Regions from separate parts of the Paenibacillus sp. FSL P4-0184 genome, predicted to be linked through region 2. Evidence: riboswitches for the same ligand, from Rfam matches in the RefSeq annotation. Region 2 holds a riboswitch; each other region holds the start of a gene.
What was found. A riboswitch is a leader RNA that binds a small molecule or an ion and turns the genes downstream of it on or off. The one in region 2 is predicted to bind cyclic di-GMP.
Positions count from the first base shown of each region.

Region 1: linked by a shared signal. The riboswitch ahead of MKY52_RS09955 (NPCBM/NEW2 domain-containing protein) and the one ahead of MKY52_RS03980 (bifunctional diguanylate cyclase/phosphodiesterase) in region 2 are both predicted to bind cyclic di-GMP.
Region 3: linked by a shared signal. The riboswitch ahead of MKY52_RS06730 (choice-of-anchor A family protein) and the one ahead of MKY52_RS03980 (bifunctional diguanylate cyclase/phosphodiesterase) in region 2 are both predicted to bind cyclic di-GMP.
Region 4: linked by a shared signal. The riboswitch ahead of MKY52_RS22895 (DUF6612 family protein) and the one ahead of MKY52_RS03980 (bifunctional diguanylate cyclase/phosphodiesterase) in region 2 are both predicted to bind cyclic di-GMP.

Region 1 is NZ_JBBORN010000001.1:2,295,057-2,300,072, reverse strand. It holds gene MKY52_RS09955 (NPCBM/NEW2 domain-containing protein) at 1-2,294, opposite strand, end outside; cyclic di-GMP riboswitch class I at 2,553-2,639, opposite strand; gene MKY52_RS09950 (hypothetical protein) at 2,797-3,369, opposite strand; gene MKY52_RS09945 (EAL domain-containing protein) at 3,479-4,462, opposite strand; gene MKY52_RS09940 (Crp/Fnr family transcriptional regulator) at 4,518-5,016, opposite strand, start outside.
Region 2 is NZ_JBBORN010000001.1:925,460-930,475, reverse strand. It holds gene MKY52_RS03990 (alpha/beta hydrolase) at 1-258, opposite strand, end outside; gene MKY52_RS03985 (Zn-dependent hydrolase) at 380-1,621, shown strand; cyclic di-GMP riboswitch class I at 1,855-1,941, shown strand; gene MKY52_RS03980 (bifunctional diguanylate cyclase/phosphodiesterase) at 2,063-4,297, shown strand; gene MKY52_RS03975 (methyl-accepting chemotaxis protein) at 4,310-5,016, shown strand, end outside.
Region 3 is NZ_JBBORN010000001.1:1,570,205-1,575,220, forward strand. It holds gene MKY52_RS06710 (alpha/beta hydrolase) at 1-343, opposite strand, end outside; gene MKY52_RS06715 (LPXTG cell wall anchor domain-containing protein) at 516-1,313, opposite strand; gene MKY52_RS06720 (hypothetical protein) at 1,310-1,498, opposite strand; gene MKY52_RS06725 (hypothetical protein) at 1,529-1,735, opposite strand; gene MKY52_RS06730 (choice-of-anchor A family protein) at 1,728-2,816, opposite strand; cyclic di-GMP riboswitch class I at 2,927-3,017, opposite strand; gene MKY52_RS06735 (hypothetical protein) at 3,509-3,901, shown strand; gene MKY52_RS06740 (winged helix-turn-helix transcriptional regulator) at 4,287-4,661, shown strand; gene MKY52_RS06745 (NAD(P)H-dependent oxidoreductase) at 4,726-5,016, opposite strand, start outside.
Region 4 is NZ_JBBORN010000002.1:256,370-261,385, reverse strand. It holds gene MKY52_RS22900 (CapA family protein) at 1-987, shown strand, start outside; gene MKY52_RS22895 (DUF6612 family protein) at 1,069-1,917, opposite strand; cyclic di-GMP riboswitch class I at 2,035-2,126, opposite strand; gene MKY52_RS22890 (RNA polymerase sigma factor) at 2,329-2,847, shown strand; gene MKY52_RS22885 (DUF4179 domain-containing protein) at 2,831-4,444, shown strand; gene MKY52_RS22880 (Cof-type HAD-IIB family hydrolase) at 4,597-5,016, opposite strand, start outside.

The DNA.
Region 1 (5,016 bases), 1.4 Mb from region 2:
CCTGGATAGACTTTGTTAAAATCACCTAACATCGTCCCTACGGTCCCAATTTGTATCCCTGTATGATCTCCCGCTGCATACATCGCACCATAAGGCTGCATCAATCGGATGTTCTCACGAATTAGCTTCGCATCATGAATCACACTACTGCCATCCAAGCCATAGAAGTCAAAGATCGTCTTCATCCAAGTATCATAGCCGGTTACGGTACCCAGCGGATCATTTTCTTGCGTAATAAACTTGTTATAAGCTTCTGTCGCAGTTCCTGTGAAAATAACATGATCGCTGACCATTTCCACCACATCGATGAGCTCGCGATCTTGAACATTCGGATGCGCTGCCTTATCTTCATCTAATTTTTGTTTATAGGTGGTTAAGAAGGCTTTAAATTGTTCAGGATCTGTAGTCCTGGTCATCATAGGGATCTTGGTAAGCCCCTCGAACCGGATCATAGGTGCTTTACCTTGTTCCTCTGCTGTATATGGATTGACGATATACACTGTACCGCCCTTAGTCACTTCATGTGCATAATAACTATTCGTAGCAAATTCAGGAACGGTTATAATATTCTTACCTGGACGCAATTGCACACCTCTAGCCCAAACATTCCAAGCCGCCTCTTGTTGAGAAAAGACTAAAGAAGGTAGTTTATCGCTCGAAGCTGCGTCCACATAAACGTTGATTGTATCTCCAGGCATTGCAACGAGACCTGTAGGCTGGTTGTTCGTACCGAAACCAATTCTCAGGTTTTCCTGCGCATGCTTTTTCATATCTCCACGTTGTTCCGCCTCAATGATGGTGCCTTCGGTTTGAACTTCACCATTCACTAGCTTCTTAGCTAAATCCAAAGAATCTTTCAGGATTGGATAGAGCGGATGTACTTTTGCCGCTTCTTCTAATTCGTTGATTGCATTGGCGCTATTATAAGCAGGAACAACCGCACTCATCGTGCCATCTGTGAAAATACCATTTACAGCTTCACTTACTTTATCCTCTGTATAAAATCTAAATTCAGCCGCAAAAGGTCTGTTGATATTAGCTTTTGTGAACTTAAATTTTAATCTTTTAAACTTCGTCGGTTCGAATTTAAACTCCAGAAAATCATTGGTACTAATCGCGGTTCCGCTAGATACAAGTTGGAAGGTCTCTCCTTTACTCGTCTCTGATACATAGATTTCAAAAGCCTCTGGGAAGCCTTTGCGGTTATCTCTAGCCAGAAAAGCCAATCTATCTAGTACTTTCGCTTGCGCTAATTCAAACACGACTTCATTCGTGAAGCTGTCATCATTGTTTTTGTTCGTTTCCCAGTGTGTATTCGGCTGGTCATCGAGCATGTATTCCGGTTTGGTACCTGGATAGCTCCCACCGTTCACCGTTACTTTTGATACGTTTGAGTTGGGCATTCTATAAGCTTCGCTATAGGCATTTTCGTATGCTGTACCATAGCCTTTTAGCTTCGAAACCTTAGCCGCTGTTGCCTCTATTTGATGGTTCTCCAGAAGTACGTTTGCATTCTCTATATCTGCTTGAAACTGCGCGTTCAGTGGATGTGTCTGCACTTCTTGTTCTAAAGCCGTTAATTTCTCCACCGTATTAAATGCTGCGCTAACTTGACTCAAGGTATCGTCTGTAAATAAATTTTTCATTTTAGCGGATACGGTATCTTCTTTATAAAAAGAAAACTCAGCCGCACTCGCCCAATCTTGGTTAGCTTTTTTGAAGACAAATTTAAGTCTCTTGAAGGCTGTAGGTGCAAACTGAATCTCTACTACGTCACCTGCTCCGCCTTTATATTCTCCAGAGGATACTAGCGTATAATCGCCTGCATCCGTAGTTGAGCCATAAATATCAAATTCCTGAGCAAACCCCTTCCCCTTTGCACTGGATTGTCTTGCAGCGTATACGATTCTATTTAATTCAGTGGACTCATTGAAAACAAAGACAACCTCATTCGTAAACGTTGAACTGTTCGGTTTGCCCGTTTCCCAATGCGTACTCATATCGCCATCCATAGCCTTAGCTATAGGTGAACCTGAGTAGTTGCCACCGTTATTGGTAATGGATTTAATATTCGCAGGATTCATTCTAAAAACATCATTATAAGCGCTTAGGATAGCCTTGCCGTACAGATCAAAAGGAATAACTGACGCATTGCTGAATAGGTCAGCCTTGCTTTGTACTACAGTGTTCACTACACTTACCTTGCTTACATCACTTGCTAAAGCATAACCTGCCTCACTCGAAAAACTAGCTAACATGGCTGCCGATGTAGCGATCGCAATCATTTTTTTCATCTTTTCTACCCCCTAGATGTAATATGAATCTCTTCCGTGCCTAAAAATAGGCACAAAAAAAACTACCCCAAAAGAGTAGCTTGATTGCGTATAAAGTCGCATAAAAACTAAGACTTAATTTTTATTAAACTTTAACAAGCATAAACGCCTTCGGCGTCCTTATAAGGACGATAAGGGTTTAGGCGAGAAATATAAGACATTAAGTATAGGTGTATAACTTAACCTTTCTTATATTTTAACAAAAAGCGTAATACACTCTTTGGCAGCTGGCTGACAATAGTTATGATAACCTTAGTCCCTATAGCTTTGCGTCCCTACATTTCCATAGGTTTGCCTATGAAGTTTCGAATACATTACAAAGAGTAACATAACGCTACATCTGATCGCATGATTAATTGGTATGAAATCCGAATAGGTAATTGCAATTACTTTTTCTATCGTGATAGATATTATTTATCGACTATCCCGGAAGAGAGAGGACACTTTAGGACTGGAGGTCTACTTAACTCCCCGCACCAAACAAACGCCGGAACCAATTCCACACATCGCCCGTGATGGGAATTAATCCGAAGCCATGCTCGCCAACTGCGATTAGACCATATGCCCATTGGCCAATAGCTACTGCTCCCCCAGCAATTCGTCCTATGGCTACCGCCCCAAATGCCGTATCACCTATGGCAACAGCTCCCAACGCTTTTTCGGCTATCGCGATCGCTCCTACAGCCACTCCTGCAATGGCAATCGCCCCAGCTGCGAAGCCAAGCCAGCTAATTGCTATCGCTCCAAGGGCTAACCACATTCCTAGTGATATTGCACCCACGGATAGAACCCCTACGCTTATCGCACCTATGGAAATCAGGCCAACAGCTATATCTCCAATGGCAATTAATCCAACAGCTGTCTTCACTTGTGGCTTGCTTCCGTGACCATACCCCTGACCTGAGTATCGACCCAAATTGCTGCGAATACTTACCACCGGAAATGATGGAGACGGCCATTGATAATCAATTTCTCGTCCACCTAACCCTCTAGAATCCGCCCAGCGTGTGATGTACTTATGCCATTTCATATCCATCCCGTCCCCCTTCTCAATTACCTTAATTATACAACCCCGGGGGTTGGCTGTACTCAGACTCTGACCTGAAATTCACCTCATCCTCTAGACGGAGTTATACTCATTAGGATCACTGTTTGGGAATAGGATCAGGCTTTCCAAATAAATATCCCTGAAACAACTGATAACCACTCTGCTTAAGCCATTCAAAGTCCCCTCTAAACTCCACACCTTCTGCTAAAGGAACGGATTGGATTTCTAAAGCTTTTTCTAAAAATTGTTTAGCTATTTTCTGTTTGTTCAGATCGCTGGACACACCCTGAACATATTTCATATCCAGCTTCATGTAATGGGGTTTAAGCTCCAACAACATCTCGATCGTGCTGAAGCCCTCGCCAACATCATCTAAAGCGTATTCAAATCCCCGATCCTTGTAATATGTCAAAATAGCTTTCAAATGAGCGAGATCATCCACTTTCTCCGTCTCAACAACTTCAAAGACAAAAAGAGAGGGATCGACGCCTAATTGATTGGCCAGTTCAATGGTTGATCTTAAGCAGAACTCTGGCGCGTAGATCGACGTTGGGATAAAATTAATAAAGGTTTTTTTATTTAAGGGTGCAGCATATTTTACAGCAGTCATTCTACATAACCGGTCTAAAGCATATAAACGCCCACGATTCCGTGCCGCTGCAAAAATCTCATTAGGATAGATAAGGGACCCATCTTCTTTTTTAAATCTGGATAGGAGCTCGTATGCAAAAAGCTCTTCCCGTACGTTCACAATCGGTTGGAAGTGACAAGTAACTAAACCCTTAGTTATAACCTCATCAATCCACTCCATATCAAGTACAGTGGGTAATTCGGATAGAGGTCTCCATGTTTGGTCATCTATACGGAATTCAACCTGCTCCGACTCCATATGGTCATTACAGAAATCTAGAAAATCCCGCACCCCAGCCTCCTTAATCGTAATCACATTTTCTTCTACCTTATGTATCGTATTACTTCTACTCAAGTGATGAATAACCTCAGGTAAAATCCTTAGATTAAGCTCACCATGAGCCTTGATTTCAAAATTCAGCTCTCTTACTACACAATGATTACATGCCACATTCATAACCCCTTTAACAATCAATTCTCTGAAAAAGATCCCGGAACTGCTCTTCTCAATCGAAATCCGTATACTCTAGTAAATACGTCGGGTCTAACACGGTGATCTGCTGATGTTGAATATCAATAATCTTTTGCTCTTGCAGATCTTTAAGCACAAGGGTAGCCGTCTCCCTTAACGTTCCGATCATATCCGTGAACTGCTGATGGGTCAGTCGGAGATCAATCCTCTGCTGGCCTTGCTCCTCTATCCCGAATCTTTGGTATAGTCTTCTTAGTGTAAAAATCGCACGCGCTCTCGCATCATGAAATTTCATTTCATGTAATAACCGATTCGATAAAAATAAACGGTCCATTTGCAGCAGCATCAATTGTTCCTTAATCAACGGGTAATCGGCAAGCATCTGCTCAAAAGGCTCACGTTTAATCACAAATAATACAGTATCATTCATAGCCACCGCAGACAGCACTCTTATATTGGAGGGATGGATCACTTCCAGATCGCCAAAGAAATCGCCTTTTCCAAAAAGATCTACGGTATGCTCTTTCCCTTTC
Region 2 (5,016 bases):
AAGAAGGCTATCTTGGACATCTTCAAGGATGTCAGATAGGGTTGACCTAGGGGCTAATCTATAGTCAATCGAAAATAGCGCAAAGCCATTATTAGTGTAAAGTTGTATCATTTCCTCGGATAGATCTTCTCGATCACCCCAAAGCAGGCCGCCTCCGTGAATGTATACAATAGCAGGGGCTTGGGAACGGTTTGTTTCATAAAAATCAGCTTTAATTGTAAATTGATCATTTTCTTTAAAAATAACGGTCTTTTTCATCACTATCCAATACACCTCATCAAGTAAGTAATTTTTAAAGATTAGCACTACCTCTATTGTATATCATTCACGAATTTTGATGAAACCATAATCATGAATACCCAGGATTGGAGATATTAGCATGGATAGAAAGAGAAGATATCAGGCTTTATTTGATAATATTAATCAATATAACTCGGGTGAGAAGGGCATCACTAGAATTGCCTATACAAATGAAGAGCAGACATGTACGAGTGCTTTTATGCGGATGTGCAAGGCTGAAAATTTAGATATTCGGATGGATCATTGCGGAAATGTGATTGCTAGAAGAAATGGAAAGATAGAAGGGCTCCCACCCGTTGTAATGGGCTCTCACTTGGATACGGTATACCAAGGTGGGAAGTACGATGGGGTAGTAGGTGTAACGGCTGCTTTGGAAGTGATCAAACGTCTAAACGAAAAAGGGATTGAAACGGATCATCCGATCGAAATTATCTCATTTGCCTGTGAAGAATCCTCGCGTTTTGGTATTTCAACAGTAGGCAGCAAAATAATGTCAGGGTTATTTCAGAAGGAGAAATATAGGTCTTTGAAGGACAAAGACGGTATTACAATGGAAAAGGCATTTTCGCTATGTGCACTTGATTATAACAGTATAGATCAGGCGAGTAGAGTTAATGAGGAATTAAAAGCGTTTTTCGAATTACATATTGAGCAAGGTCCTGTCTTAATAAACAATAATAAAAGAATTGGAATTGTGACTGGAATTGCTGCGCCCGTGAGGCTTCATATTCAAATATCAGGGAAAGCATCTCACTCCGGAACGACACCTATGAATATGAGAAGAGATGCTTTTCTGGGTGCTTCTGAAATAGCGTTAGAGCTTGAAAAAGCAGCCAAACTCGAACAAGAATTTGGAACGGTTGCGACGCTCGGGGTGATAGAAATCTTAAATGGAGCCATGAACGTGGTTCCGGGAGAAGTGGAAACTAAAATTGATATCAGATCTACTTCCGTGGCATCCAGGCAACGTGTGTTAGACCATTTGTATCAGACGATAGCCTCAGTACAAGAGAGCAGACAACTTGAAATTGCGAGTACGGAAATCATCTCCGAGGAACCAGTCCTATTATCGGATGAGATCACTCATGTTCTAGAATCCATTTGTGAAGAGAAGGGGATATCGAGTCAACGGATGATTAGTGGGGCAGGGCATGATGCCATGAACATGAACAAACTTTGCCCAGTAGGGCTTATCTTTGTTCCTTCTGTAGATGGACTTAGTCATCATCCTAATGAATATACAGACTTGGATGATATCATTATGGGGATTGATATTTTAGAAGAAGCTGTTCTTCGTTATGCGTTTGTAAGACAAACATAGTTCGTGTTGAGAAGTAAGTCCCAATGTGACATATATATATGTTACATTGGGCTTTAGTATCTAATTTTATAATTGTTCGCAGAATTGTTGCTTTACATTAATAAATATTATATTAAAGTTAACATTGACGTTTGTGAAAAATTTCCCATTCAAAAAAATTAAATCACAGCGGAAATAGGTCTTTTGGAGGTAACATATTTTTAATAGAGTATTTAGGACTAGTAATAGTGAAAACAAAATATTGGTAAACCTATTGAAAAATAGGGACACAAAGCCATAGGGTCTAAATCTATTTATAGATATGACAGCCGGTTGCATGCAGTGGGAGTTTCATGCTCTTATTTTTTGATGCATATGCAGCCGTTATCATTCTGATAGCGGCTTTTTTTTGCTCGTTTTCTAATAAAAAAACGTAATAAATCGGAAAAAGGATGATAGTACATGGATCAGACACAACCACTGAGAGTATGGAGAATGATAGGCCTCGTCATAATGGCAACGTTGATATTTTGGGGGTGTTCTTACTATTTCATAAAATGGACTGCTAACTCTTATGAGCAAGAAGCGGTTGCTGCTACATCAGAAGCTACGATACATGCGAGTAAATCGGTTGGAAATATGATACAGGGTGGATTAGATTCATTAGATGGAATTGCTGATTCTATTTCGGAAATCAATTATATGGATTGGGATAAGACCAAAAAATATCTGCATCACTTTGATAAAAAATATAATTTTATTCGAATTAGCATCAACAGCCCAGATGGTAAAGCTTACGCATCGGATGGGACAATGTTTGATGTATCAGATGAAGTAGGGTTTCAAAAAGCTCTGCAGGGTATTAGCAGTATTTCTGATCCATTCTTAGATAAGATCTCCAATAAAGAAATTATTACGATCAATAGTCCACTTAAGTTTAAAGGTGAAGTGAAGGGTGCTTTATCTGCCAGCAGATATACACAGGATCTTTATGATGCTCTTGCAGTTTCTTTTTTTAAAGGTCATGGTTATTCTCAAATCATTGATCAAAAGGGACAAGTCATTATCCAATCGAAGAATCTCGAAGAGGATAAGTCCATTGATAACATATTCGAAAGTATAAGTATTGATTCTAGAAATAAGAAACAACTGCAAATCTTTAAAGAGAACATAACCGCAAAAAAATCTGGAGTAGGAATATTTTGGATTAACGGAGATAGCAAAATGGTTGGCTATTCGGGCATCCAGGGGGTTGAGGACTGGTATATTCTCTCCGTGATACCGAAAGATGTGATCATGGCCAAAGCGTCTCAAATGAGCCAGGCGACTTTTCTATTATGTGTAATCATGTTTGTCTTATTATTGATCATATTTGTAAACATTCTATTAAATAAGAGCAAAATTAGGAAACAGATGGAGAGGATTGCCTTTGAGGATGAGTTAACACATCTTTCTAGAACTAATAAATTTGTTAAAGATGCTCAGTATTTACTTAAAGAGAAACCGAATACAAAGTTTGCTGTGTTGCAATTTGATATTGAACAATTTAAATACATAAATGAAATTGTCGGTTTTCATGAAGGAAATAGCATTTTGATTCAAGTGGCTAATAGCTTAACAGCAAACACATTAGACGAGGATGTCATTGGACGCTTAGGGGGTGATCGTTTTATTCTTTTCACTTCGTATGATAATAAGGCGGAATTAATCATCCGTATACAAGTACTTACTGAACAAATGAGCGACTATACATTTGGAAATGAAGAAGGTTTTAGGCTAGTGATTAATTGTGGAATTTACTGTATAGATGATCGTCAGAGCGATATCCTCACATGTATTGACCGAGCAGGAATCGCTTGTAAGTCCATTAAAGGTGGATACAAGAGCTCATGCACTTTCTTTGACGAACAATTGTTATTGCAGATACACGAAGAGCAAGACATCGTAAGAAAGATGGATGCTGCCATGACAAATGGTGAATTTATAGTATATTTACAACCGAAAATGGATCTGCGAGTGAACAGTTTTCATGGCGCTGAGGCATTGGTTAGATGGAATGATCCTCAGAAAGGACTTATATCTCCTGCAGTATTTATCCCCATATTTGAGAGGAATCGCTTTATTGTGAAATTAGATTTAATGGTGTTTAAATCAGTATGTATCATGTTGAGTAAATGGATCCAGGAAGGAATCCAGCCACTTCCGATTTCAGTGAATATATCGCTTATAACCCTATACCATAATGATTTCCTGCTCCATTTGACGAATATTATTAACAGGTACCAGGTACCTGCTAGATTGATAGAGTTAGAGCTGACCGAGTCTATTGTATTCCAAAATTTAGAGTTTGTTAGAGATATTTTGTTGGAGTTGAAACGTAAAGGATTTTCCATAGCTATCGATGATTTTGGGACAGGTTATAGTTCCTTAAATGTATTGCAATATTTCCCTGCGGATGTCATTAAGTTAGACAGGGCTTTTCTGATGAGTAAGTCAAATGATGAGACAGGGAAGATAGTAATTGCCAGTATGGTCAAGCTAGCTAGGGATTTAAATATGAAAGTTGTGGCAGAGGGAGTTGAGACAGAGGCGCAAATTGATTTTTTGAAACAAATAGATTGTGAAATCGCACAAGGATACTATTTCGCGAAACCAATGCCAGTAGTAGAATATGAAAGCTTAATTAAAAGTACATAGGGAGTGCAAAGCATGAGGAAAATGAGAAATTGGACTATCGTAGGCAAAATTACTGTTACTAATTCAATATTACTGTTAGGTGCTCTGATCATTGCGATCGTTGGTAGTGTGTATTTCAGCAATATGTATGCGAACTCTAGAAGTATGTATAAGAACGATCTTACGTCAGTTTATGCACTTGGGAAATTCGAATCAAATAATCATGAAATAGTAACCTTAACGAATAAGATGATCGCTAGTCATGATCCAAGCGAACTTCAAGAGAGTTATCAGAAAGTTGTTGAGCTTCAAGCTGAAAACAATGGAATCTTGAATAAGTATGAAGAAACACGTTCCCTCCCAAACGAAAAGGAGATTTATGTTGAAGTTTTATCATTAACGAAACAGTATCGGCAAATTCAGCTTCCGATGCTTGAGAAGATGCTGAATACACCTACATATGATCCTAGTGAAGATACCACTTCAAATCTTGAAGCGTTAAATACGAAACGAAATGAAGACCTTGGAAAATTAGTTGGAATGAACTTAGGAAGTGCCCAAAATGCAGATGTTCAGAATAAGAAGCTATTTCAAAAAGGACTTACGGTCAATATCATTGTTGCTTTTCTCGTTATCCTGATTTCAATCGGTTCATATTTGTCCTTGAGAAGATATTTCTCACGAGCAGTAACCATTATCCTGAACTTTTCAGAGGCGTTTGGTCGAGGAGATCTGACTCA
Region 3 (5,016 bases), 640 kb from region 2:
TCTCGTAATAGATTTTGGCGTACGCCCCCATATCCTTCCCTTTTCCAGAATAACCATGAGCTAGAATCGCCGTACGACCTTCAGCACGATCCGAAAGGAGCAAGTACCCTCTTAGTTGTAGCCCGTCCTCAGATGTAATCTCCACATTCTCAAAGCTCTGACTGGAGATCCAATCCTTCCCCTCACCCCAAGAAGCCCCGGCAACCGGGGGATCAACCTTCAAATCACGATTATTACTCAGGAATTCCTTCGGTGCTCGTTTAATAGCAATTCCATAAAAGAAAAAGCCCGCATAGATCAGAGCTCCTATGACGATGACAGCGCTAATGAAGAACCATACCAATTCATCTTCCCCGTCCTTTCCTCATATCCGTTGTAAATCAGTATAACATCTACTTAGAATGCGCCAAAATATAACAATCATAATAAAAGAAAACCGCCATCGGAATATGTCCCGAAAGCGGCTTTACTATTCTTCACGGCATAACTTGTATTCAAGCTACAATCACCGTTTATTATTTCTTGCTCGAGAATCTATTTTTCATTAGCAATCCAATAAGTGCAAAACCTAAACCAGTTACATAATAAGGGACTGAACTTGATTCTCCCGTTTTTGGAAGTTCATCCACAGGTGGATTACCTAGCGGGATTGTATCATCCACTACAGCAATATCCTCTGGTGACGGCGTTGGTGTTACTGTCAATACTGGTCCTAATGGAATCTCCTCCTCATCAACAAGTACCTCTGTGTTGCTCGACGGTGTTGGTGTTGGTACTTGTGCTGGAGTCGACGAAGCTACAGGGCCCAGCGGCACAGGATCATCATTAACAATGATAGTACCAATTACAAATGATGGTGTTGGTGTCGGGAACACCGGAGGCTCCGGCGTCGGTGTCGGCGTTACTTCTGACGACGGTGTCGGTGTTGGTGTTACTTCCGACGACGGTGTCGGTGTTGGTGTTACTTCCGACGACGGTGTCGGTGTTGGTGTTGCTTCCGGCGACGGAGTCGGTGTTGGCGTTGCTTCCGGCGACGGAGTCGACGTTGGTGTTGGCGTCACGATCGGCGTTGGTGTTGGCGTCACGATCGGCGTTGGTGTTGGCGTCACGATCGGCGTTGGTGTTGGCGTCACGGTCGGCGTTGGTGTTGGTTTTGGTGTGTGTGTTGGCCTTGGTGTGTGCGTTGGCTTCGGTGTCGGTGTTGGCTTTGGTGTGTGCGTTGGCTTCGGTGTCGGCGTCACGATCGGCGTTGGTGTTGGCGTCACGATCGGCGTTGGTGTTGGCGTCACGATCGGCGTTGGTGTTGGCGTCACGTTGGTGTTGGCGTCACAATCGGCGTTGGTGTTGGCGTCACGATCGGCGTTGGTGTTGGCGTCACGATCGGCGTTGGTGTTGGCGTCACGATCGGCGTTGGTGTTGGCGTCACGATCGGCGTTGGTGTTGGCGTCACGATCGGCGTTGGTGTTGGCGTCACGATCGGCGTTGGTGTTGGCGTCACGATCGGCGTTGGTGTTGGTTTTGGTTGGCGTCACGTGTGTGTTGGCCTTGGTGTGTGCGTTGGCTTCGGTGTCGGTGTTGGCTTTGGTGTGTGCGTTGGCTTCGGTGTCGGTGTTGGCTTTGGTGTGTGTGTCGGCTTCGGTGTCGGTGTTGGCTTTGGTGTGTGTGTCGGCTTCGGTGTCGGTGTTGGTGTGTGCGTTTTGGTGTGTGTGTCGGCTTCGGTGTCGGTGTCACGCACGGCGTAGGCGTGTGTGTGTCACGGTCGGCGTCGGTGTTGGTGTCACGGTCGACGTCGGCGTAGGCGTCACGGCCGGCGTTGGTGTTGGCGTCACGGCCGGCGTTGGTGTTGGCGTCACGGCCGGCGTTGGTGTTGGCGTCACGGTCGGCGTTGGTGTTGGCGTCACGGTCGGCGTTGGTGTTGGCGTCACGGTCGGCGTTGGTGTTGGCGTCACGGTCGGCGTTGGTGTTGGAGGTGGTTCTTCCCCTCCATATGGATACCAATGCATCTGCACCCCACCAGCAAATCCCTTTGCAATCAGCGTCCCATGCAGTTCACCGGAATTATAAGTTACTTTTGCAAGCGGAGCTAGGATAGTTCCTTCTATTGTTAAACTTCCAATGTCAACAGTGCTAGCTTCATAAAAATTAAATAATACCTTGTTAGGGCTCCCTCCCCAGATTTGAAAGCTTGGAATGTTAACTGAACTTCCGCTAACGTTAATGATAACTGTGGCGCTATTTGCAATATTAAACTGTAAGCCATTAGCACCAGCGAAATCGGCAGCACTAAGATTAAGAACGTTAAATGGTTCCGGAGCATCAATCGTTATTTTCCCATATTCCTTTTTGAAAGTTCCTATTGTAGCAAGTGAAGAGAATTCATTAGAACGTCCAATAAGAAATTGCTCTTCAGCATCAAAATCAATAGGAGTCCCTTTTCTCGCTGGTTCTTTAAGATCTACACCGTTGCTGGAAAAAACACCACCATAAACGGATGCTCCATGAACAGTCCCATTAGTAAAACTGATGTCATTACCAGCAATAAGAACATCTCCACCTGGATTATCCTTGGATACGCCGTAATTCTGCAAAGTAATGTTACCTTTGGCCGCAAGGCGCCCATGAACCTGATCATTAGATTGTTTGAAATCCCCAAAAATAAAAGTATTAAAATTCCCTGCAATACCTAACACAGGTGTAGGAGTATAGGGGAGCACCTCCCCAGCCGCTTTTACCAAATGACCTCCAGAAAGACCACTACCTACTGTCAAAATCCCCGCTAATACTAGTGCTAGCAGCGGTTTCATTCTTCTTTTCAAAAAGCACACCTCCTAAATCTATGATTTATATTTAATCAGAATAATTACCAGAAACTCTAAAGGACCTAACAACAAAAAAGACCGCCAAAAAAGAAGTGGAATTCCCTTCTCATGGCAGTCGGACGGTCATAGCGCATTTAAGACACTTTAGACTCCTGGACTTTGCGTCCCACCCTTTCAGGCGGTTTGCTATTATCATGATAATATATGTATTGACTTGCAGATTAGAACTAGCATTTTAAGCATCCTATTAAATAATCGTCTATGACTTTTAATACTTTTGAACTAATAATAGTTTAGCGCTCCATCCCCACAATTGTCAATCAATCCCTTCTGATATTCATACGCGTAAGCAAGCACAAAAAAAGCGCCTAAAGGCGCTTCACACAAAGGTTTTCCTTTAATTTTAAAGTAACTTTATCCAACCTAATATCGATATCCATAATGGAATACTTAGAATCAAACCAAATACCATTCCACGGCGGAGACTTCCTTCCTCATTCATCCTAATTCTCCCTTTATATAAGTCTGAAGCATTATTTTTTATTATTACAATTTTAATATATTTTATTCTTTCTAATTTAGTTGTGAATTCAATCACATTGGACTAGCTGTTTAGAAATACCATTGATTATTTTTGGAATATCGGGGTAGAATACGAATATACGTTCCCATTAGAGGTGATGAGATTCATGAATAGAGCTGAAAGCAGGGACAACATGCTGGTGAAATCTTATTTATTGCTTCCGATGATTTTATCAGCTTTCGAACGGGACTCCGCCATTCTATCTGCACATTTACGAACACCCACCCCCTATCTGGAGGTTCTTGAAACAGCCGCAGCAGTTGCTACAACAGATCTAAGAGATGTTCGTTCAGAGATGAGAAAACGGGGAATCAAGGTTTATGAGCAGAACAGACTTAACACGGGGATAGAAGCCAAATTTATATGTCGTGGATACCATGAACGAATGCTGCTGTTAAACGACATTGTCGCTGCCCAAGCTGCCATTCATATGCGCAGATATCTCGGTCTGGATATTTCATCTTTTAAGAGCTATGAAGAGCAGTATCAGATTAAGTGAAGTAGCGAAGAAGCTGCCCCCTCCCCCATTTAATTAGCGAACAAAAAAAATAGGCCTTACCATGGGAGTTGGCAAGACCTGAGAGATTTATACCACAAAACACTGGGGGGTGTTTGGTGTCTTCAATATATACCTTGAACCTGAAAATAAGATGATGCTCACATGAAAATTACATTAAAAAACTTCAATTCGTAGCTTAGGCTATCCGCTTGATAGTTAGCCACGAGTGCTTTGAACTAATTGTTTCAAAATGATATAGTGAGTTCGTTGCTCGCAGGATGACTTGATAGCAGGTTGAAAACATAATAAAGTCGGGACTTGAGTACGGAGCGACAACAGGCGTTTGCCTTTTCGTTGAATATTTTCTGAAGGAGGGTAATAGCCCATGAGTGATGAAATCTGTATACCACCTGGCATTCAACAGAAGGACACTAGCTTTGGCTACACCTTGTCTATCATTAGTGGTAAATATAAAATGACTATTCTCTACTATCTCTCTGAAAACAAGATCGTGCGGTTCAATGAACTGCAACGGGGTATCGGTACAATACCTTTTAAGACGTTAAGCGTTATGTTGAAAGAACTGGAAGCCGACTGTCTCGTCAGGCGCGAGGAATTCCCCCAGATTCCCCCTAAAGTTGAGTATTCCTTGACCGAGAAGGGCCAATCGCTTATTCCGGTGCTGGATATGATGTGCACTTGGGGAGAGAAAAACTTCGTTCCAGCCGCGCAAGAGATAACCATACCTTTTACGATTTAACGACAACTTATGACAAAAGCAGCATTTCCATTAATGAAAATGCTGCTTTTTGTTTCAATTCTAATTACATATTTTCGATAAATTCAACATAGCCTTGCGAACTGACATCCAATTTCTTCAAATAATCCGTACTTCCTACCGTCTCAGATTCCGTGCCATAAATGGCATAGAAGGAACGATAATCAGCGTTGCAGTACAAAAAAGTCGTGTCAAAGGGAGATAAAATACGGTCAAGCCCGTAGCCGAGTTTACCTTCTTCACTAAAGTCTTTTGCACTTCCTCCGGCAGTTACAGCTAATGCGATTTTTCGATTTCTTAATTTATCACTCTTCGAACCATATGCCCATCCGTAAGT
Region 4 (5,016 bases), on a different contig from region 2:
GATCTAATGGTCAAACGTTATATTATTTCGGATGCTAAACAGCCTGACGGAACCTATTCGTTCAGCCCCCTGTTTGCAAAAGTAGCTCCTTATCTGAAACAGGCTGATTTGACGATTGGCAATCTCGAAACCACCTTTGCTGGAAGCGGCCCCGAATGCCGGAAAAGCCCCCGATCAGGCGGTCCGATATTCAAATGTCCAGACGAACTGGCCCCTGCACTTAAGGAAGCCGGATTCGACGTATTAGTAACGGCCAACAATCATTGCATGGATTATGGTGCCCCGGGTCTGGTTCGGACGTTACGAGTTCTGGACCGTAATGGAATCGACCACACGGGAACAGCTAAATCATTAGAAGAATCCAAGAGAACACTTATTAAAAACGTCAAAGGAATTACGATTGGCATCCTCTCCTACACAGCAGGAACTAACCGAATTCCTGTACCAGTGAGTAAGCCGTGGCTGGTTAATCGGATATCTACGCCCAAGATCATTAAGGAGATTCGAGATTTAAAAAAGAAAGTCGATCTAGTCTTGATTTATCTGCATTTCGGAAGCGAATATCGTTACACTCCAAACAAGAGGCAAAAAGAGCTGGTCAATCTCTTCTTTAAAAATGGCGCCGACATCATACTGGGGTCTCACCCACATGTTCTTCAACCGTTAGCGCTTCGTGGAAAAAAACAATTCGTTATTTACTCATTGGGGAATTTTGTTTCTACTAAACTAATGAATATTCCTTATACACAAAGCGGTATCATACTTACGCTTAAAATAAAGAAGGATGAAAAAGGAAACACGAGTATAACTAACGTAGGTTACATCCCGACTTGTGTAGATCGAAGAATAAAAAGTGGCAGGAAAATTACAGAGATCATCCCCATCCGCGACGCATTAAAGAGAAGCGACACCGACATAAAAACAGAGCGGCGAAATCTCATGAATCGAATGTTGAAGCATACGACATCAATCTTAAAGAGGGAATAGAAACGTTATTAAAATAGAGAATACAGCAAAAAGCGCTGTTCTACAGAACAGCGCTTTTTGCTCAATATGATATCGACCTTATTATTCTAGTTCGGCCGGTTTTACAATGGTTGTACCTTTGTTATTCTTGGAATATTTAGCTTCGATTTTCGTGTTGTATGTATCTTTTTCTCCGTCACTTGTCAGTACATAACTCAGATCGACTGTCAGCTTTTCCGTTTGCCAGGTCTTAGTATTAACGAATAATTTCCAAGTTACGCTTTTAGGTTGAACAGTCTCTCCATCCCATAGGTTCTCCTGGTCATAGAGTTTGATTATTCCCTTAGCTGCTGTCGGATCAGTTACCGTGAACTGCAGGACAGTCTGTGCGCCAGCAGTGCTGACTTTCATAGATTTTTTATAATTTTTAACCGAATCAAGCATGGAAACAGGATCGTATTGACCTTTGGAGTAAAAAGAATCCCACTCCATCTTCTCCAGTGCAATCCAATACTGTGCATCGGGATCGATTGGCTCGCCGTCATCGTCGTAACCTTCATCTTCAGATTCATCGATCAGTTCACTTCCGTCTACAAGATAGTAAAACTCCTTGTCATTGGCATATAGACTGTACGATGTATCTAAAAGACTACTATCAACGGTGCCAGCTGCAGCAAAATTCGGCAGTCGATTAATATCCAGCTTCAGTGTGTTAGTGTTGCTGATACGTACCCCACCGCTCTGAATATCCTGTTTTTTGATCACATCTAAGTGAAAATTCTTTATTGCTTTAGAGGCTGCCGTTACTTTGCTAATCATTTGATCCGCGGTTACTGCTGTTGTGGTAGCTGCAGACACGACTTCAGGATTAGACATCCATCCGATCGTTCCGGACAGCAATAAAGCACCTACTGCCAAACTAGTACCTATTGTTTTGAAAAAACTGTTCATGTACTTCCCCTTTCGGCCCCTTGCGATAATGTAACGCCGTATAGGTCGAAATAATAAAAGAGCTCAAAATAGACTACATATTCTTAGAGCTATCCTTTATGCTTCATAAGACATCCCTATGGCGGCCTGGCGATCATTTCCTTCTGTCGAAAGGCTTTAGACCCATGGCTTTGTGTCATCATCTTTCGATGATTTTACCTTTAACGCGGACATTCAATTAGTTTTATAGATTACGGACGCATGTCCCACCGCTAATTTTATCATGGTTATAATTACCTGTAAACGACTTATCTTCCATTCGAATTCGCTATGATACTCAGAAGAAATACTACAATCAAAATGAAAAATGAACGATTACATACGCTTATAAGTCTTATTAATGAGAACAGCAAAGACAGGGGGTGCAGCAAAATGAGTGACCGGGAAATTTTCGAGCTCTATAAAGAACAAGTATATTATTTTTGTTACTACTTAATGAAAAATCAGGCAGATGCGGAGGATATTTCCCAAGAGGTATTTGTAAAAGTTATCTTAGCGGATAAGTCGAAGGTAAGAAACTTGAAAGCTTGGATTTTACGAATTGCTTCGAATGAGTGCAACAGTGTGATCAAAAGGCGTAAGACGGGGTGGATGAAAGAAGTACGTAATTATTTACTATCCAGGTCTGAGGAATCAAACCCTGTAGAAAAACGTTTGGATCGACAGGAAACTAAAAAAGAATTACAAGGGTTATACAGTCAGCTTTCTGACAAAATCAGAATGGTAGTAGTCCTTCGTTTTATAAACGAATTGACTGTACCCGAGATCTCTAAAGTTATGAGCATACCCGAAGGAACTGTAAAATCCAGACTGAACAAGGGACTTAAAATACTAAATAGAATGGGTGGAACCCAACTAAAGGAGCTGAATAGTAATGAGTCTCTATATTGAAAAAGATAAACATATTCCCCGACCGGATTATGATTTGATGTGGACTGCCATAGAACAAGAAGCATATACACGTCAAAGAAATCTGCATTCCTCCCAGAATACTCCTAGGTCTAATAAAAAGGTTATTCCTATCAGTATTGTCTTCTCTTGCCTCTTACTTGTAGCCATTCCTGTATTCGCTAGTATGACGATTAATTGGGATAAAATTGGTGGTCGAAGTGTGAGCAATGCATTAAATAATGGCATCGGTCAACAGTATAATCTTCAAGCTTCCAGTTCAGGAGTAACAATGAATTTGAACGGTGTTGTAACTGACGGAGAAAAAATGAAAATGCTGTTATCACTTGATACTAAATCTGATCTATCCCAATATACTGGATTTGCTACAGAAGAAAACACTATGACTAGTGAATCCGGTGCCAAGGCAAAGGTATACGGTTATTTAGAATACGATCCTGAAAGCCAGAAACTCATTGGAGTATATGAGACACCTGATACATTAAAGGATGATAAAAAGGACTACAGGTTTGAAGCACGGAATCTCATTTTTTACAGTGATCGGAATATTCCCTTACAATCTAATCATCAAGCAGGAGATACAATTGATACGGGAGTTAAGCAATACCCAAGCATTCAAATCGAATCCGTTCGACAAGTTTCCAATCAAACCATTATCCGTTACAAAGTCGCTGCATCACCAGCTGACTTAGGATGGGGTAACCCACATTTGGTAGTTAGTACTGCTGGTCAAGAGAATGAGGCAATTCCAACCATCATGCCTAACGAAGGATCGGATTTATTTATTGAACAGGTTTTCAATATAACTGAATCAGATTGGAAGGAAGCTAGTCTTCATTTTAGTTACATTGAAGAAGCGAAACGAATTTCAGGTACGTGGAAGTTCGATTTTAAAGCAGATGGACAAAAAGCAAGTGAAGCGATTTACACTAAGAAACTGTATAACAGTCCTGAATTTCAAGAAAAGACCGGTATAACCTTAGATCAGCTAGTGGTTACCCCTTTGGATATCCAAATTCTAATAGATGAAAATGATTCGCTTAAAAAGGGAATTGTCCACTATAATACCGCTCAGTTGGTTATAGGTGATAAAACAATCACTGGGGGTTGGAATTTGAAAGGAGATCATTCCGAAAGCTACCAGCATTTATTTCAATTCGAATCTCCGGAATGGTATAACGACTGGTCCGATGTTCCAATGAAACTTATATTAAAGGATGCTGTCATTGAGAAACGTGATACCAGCAAGAATTGGATCACAATAAACAAACCTAAAGAAGAAAAACAGTTCACTTCACTTGATGTCGATGGATTAGAAATTGAATTCACGTACTATACTGAAGGCGAAAATTTGATTGTTGAATCATCATCCAAATCTCCTCACTTCAAAAGCGTTAACCAAACTACGTTACGGATTAATGGCAAAGAAGTGGTGCCTGAAATTACACCTAAGGGCATGATATCTACAGGAACTAATATTGATAGCTACAAAGATATTCCTTTCGACGAAAAAATTGAACTGAACCCTGGTATCTATAAATATAGCGATCCTAGCCGGAACGAGGAAATTAAACTTTAATACAGGAAGTTAATCTATTGTCCCGCCCTTTCTAGTTAATCCTAAGGGCGGGTTATTTTTGGATAGAATCAATTCTGTTATGTATCTCTTTTATTTCCTTCATAACAAAAAAAGCATAGAACGGACTCAAGTCCGCTTTATGCTTTCCATTATTAGGATAAACAATATTTAACCAGCGCATCACGCACACCATGCTCGTTGTTCGAACCCGTAACAGCATTCGCTGCCGCTTTTACCTCTACAGGAGAATTATCCATCGCCACGCCCATCCCCGCATAGGTAAGCATTGAAATATCATTAAAATAATTACCGATTGAGAGGACTTCTTCTTGCGGAATTCCCAGCTTCACAGCGAGATTTCTTAATGCGTTGCCCTTAGAAGATTCGGGATGCATCAAATCAACGAAAAATTCACCACTTCGCAAAATATTGTACTCAGGAGCCCAAGTACGCCATTCACGTTCAGCTTCGTCAAGGATTTCTGGCTGTGTAAATACAGTAAACTTAACAACCGGTTCACGGAAATCTTCCCAGGCTGGTAGCGTCGCTGGCACAATACGGAAGTGCTCATA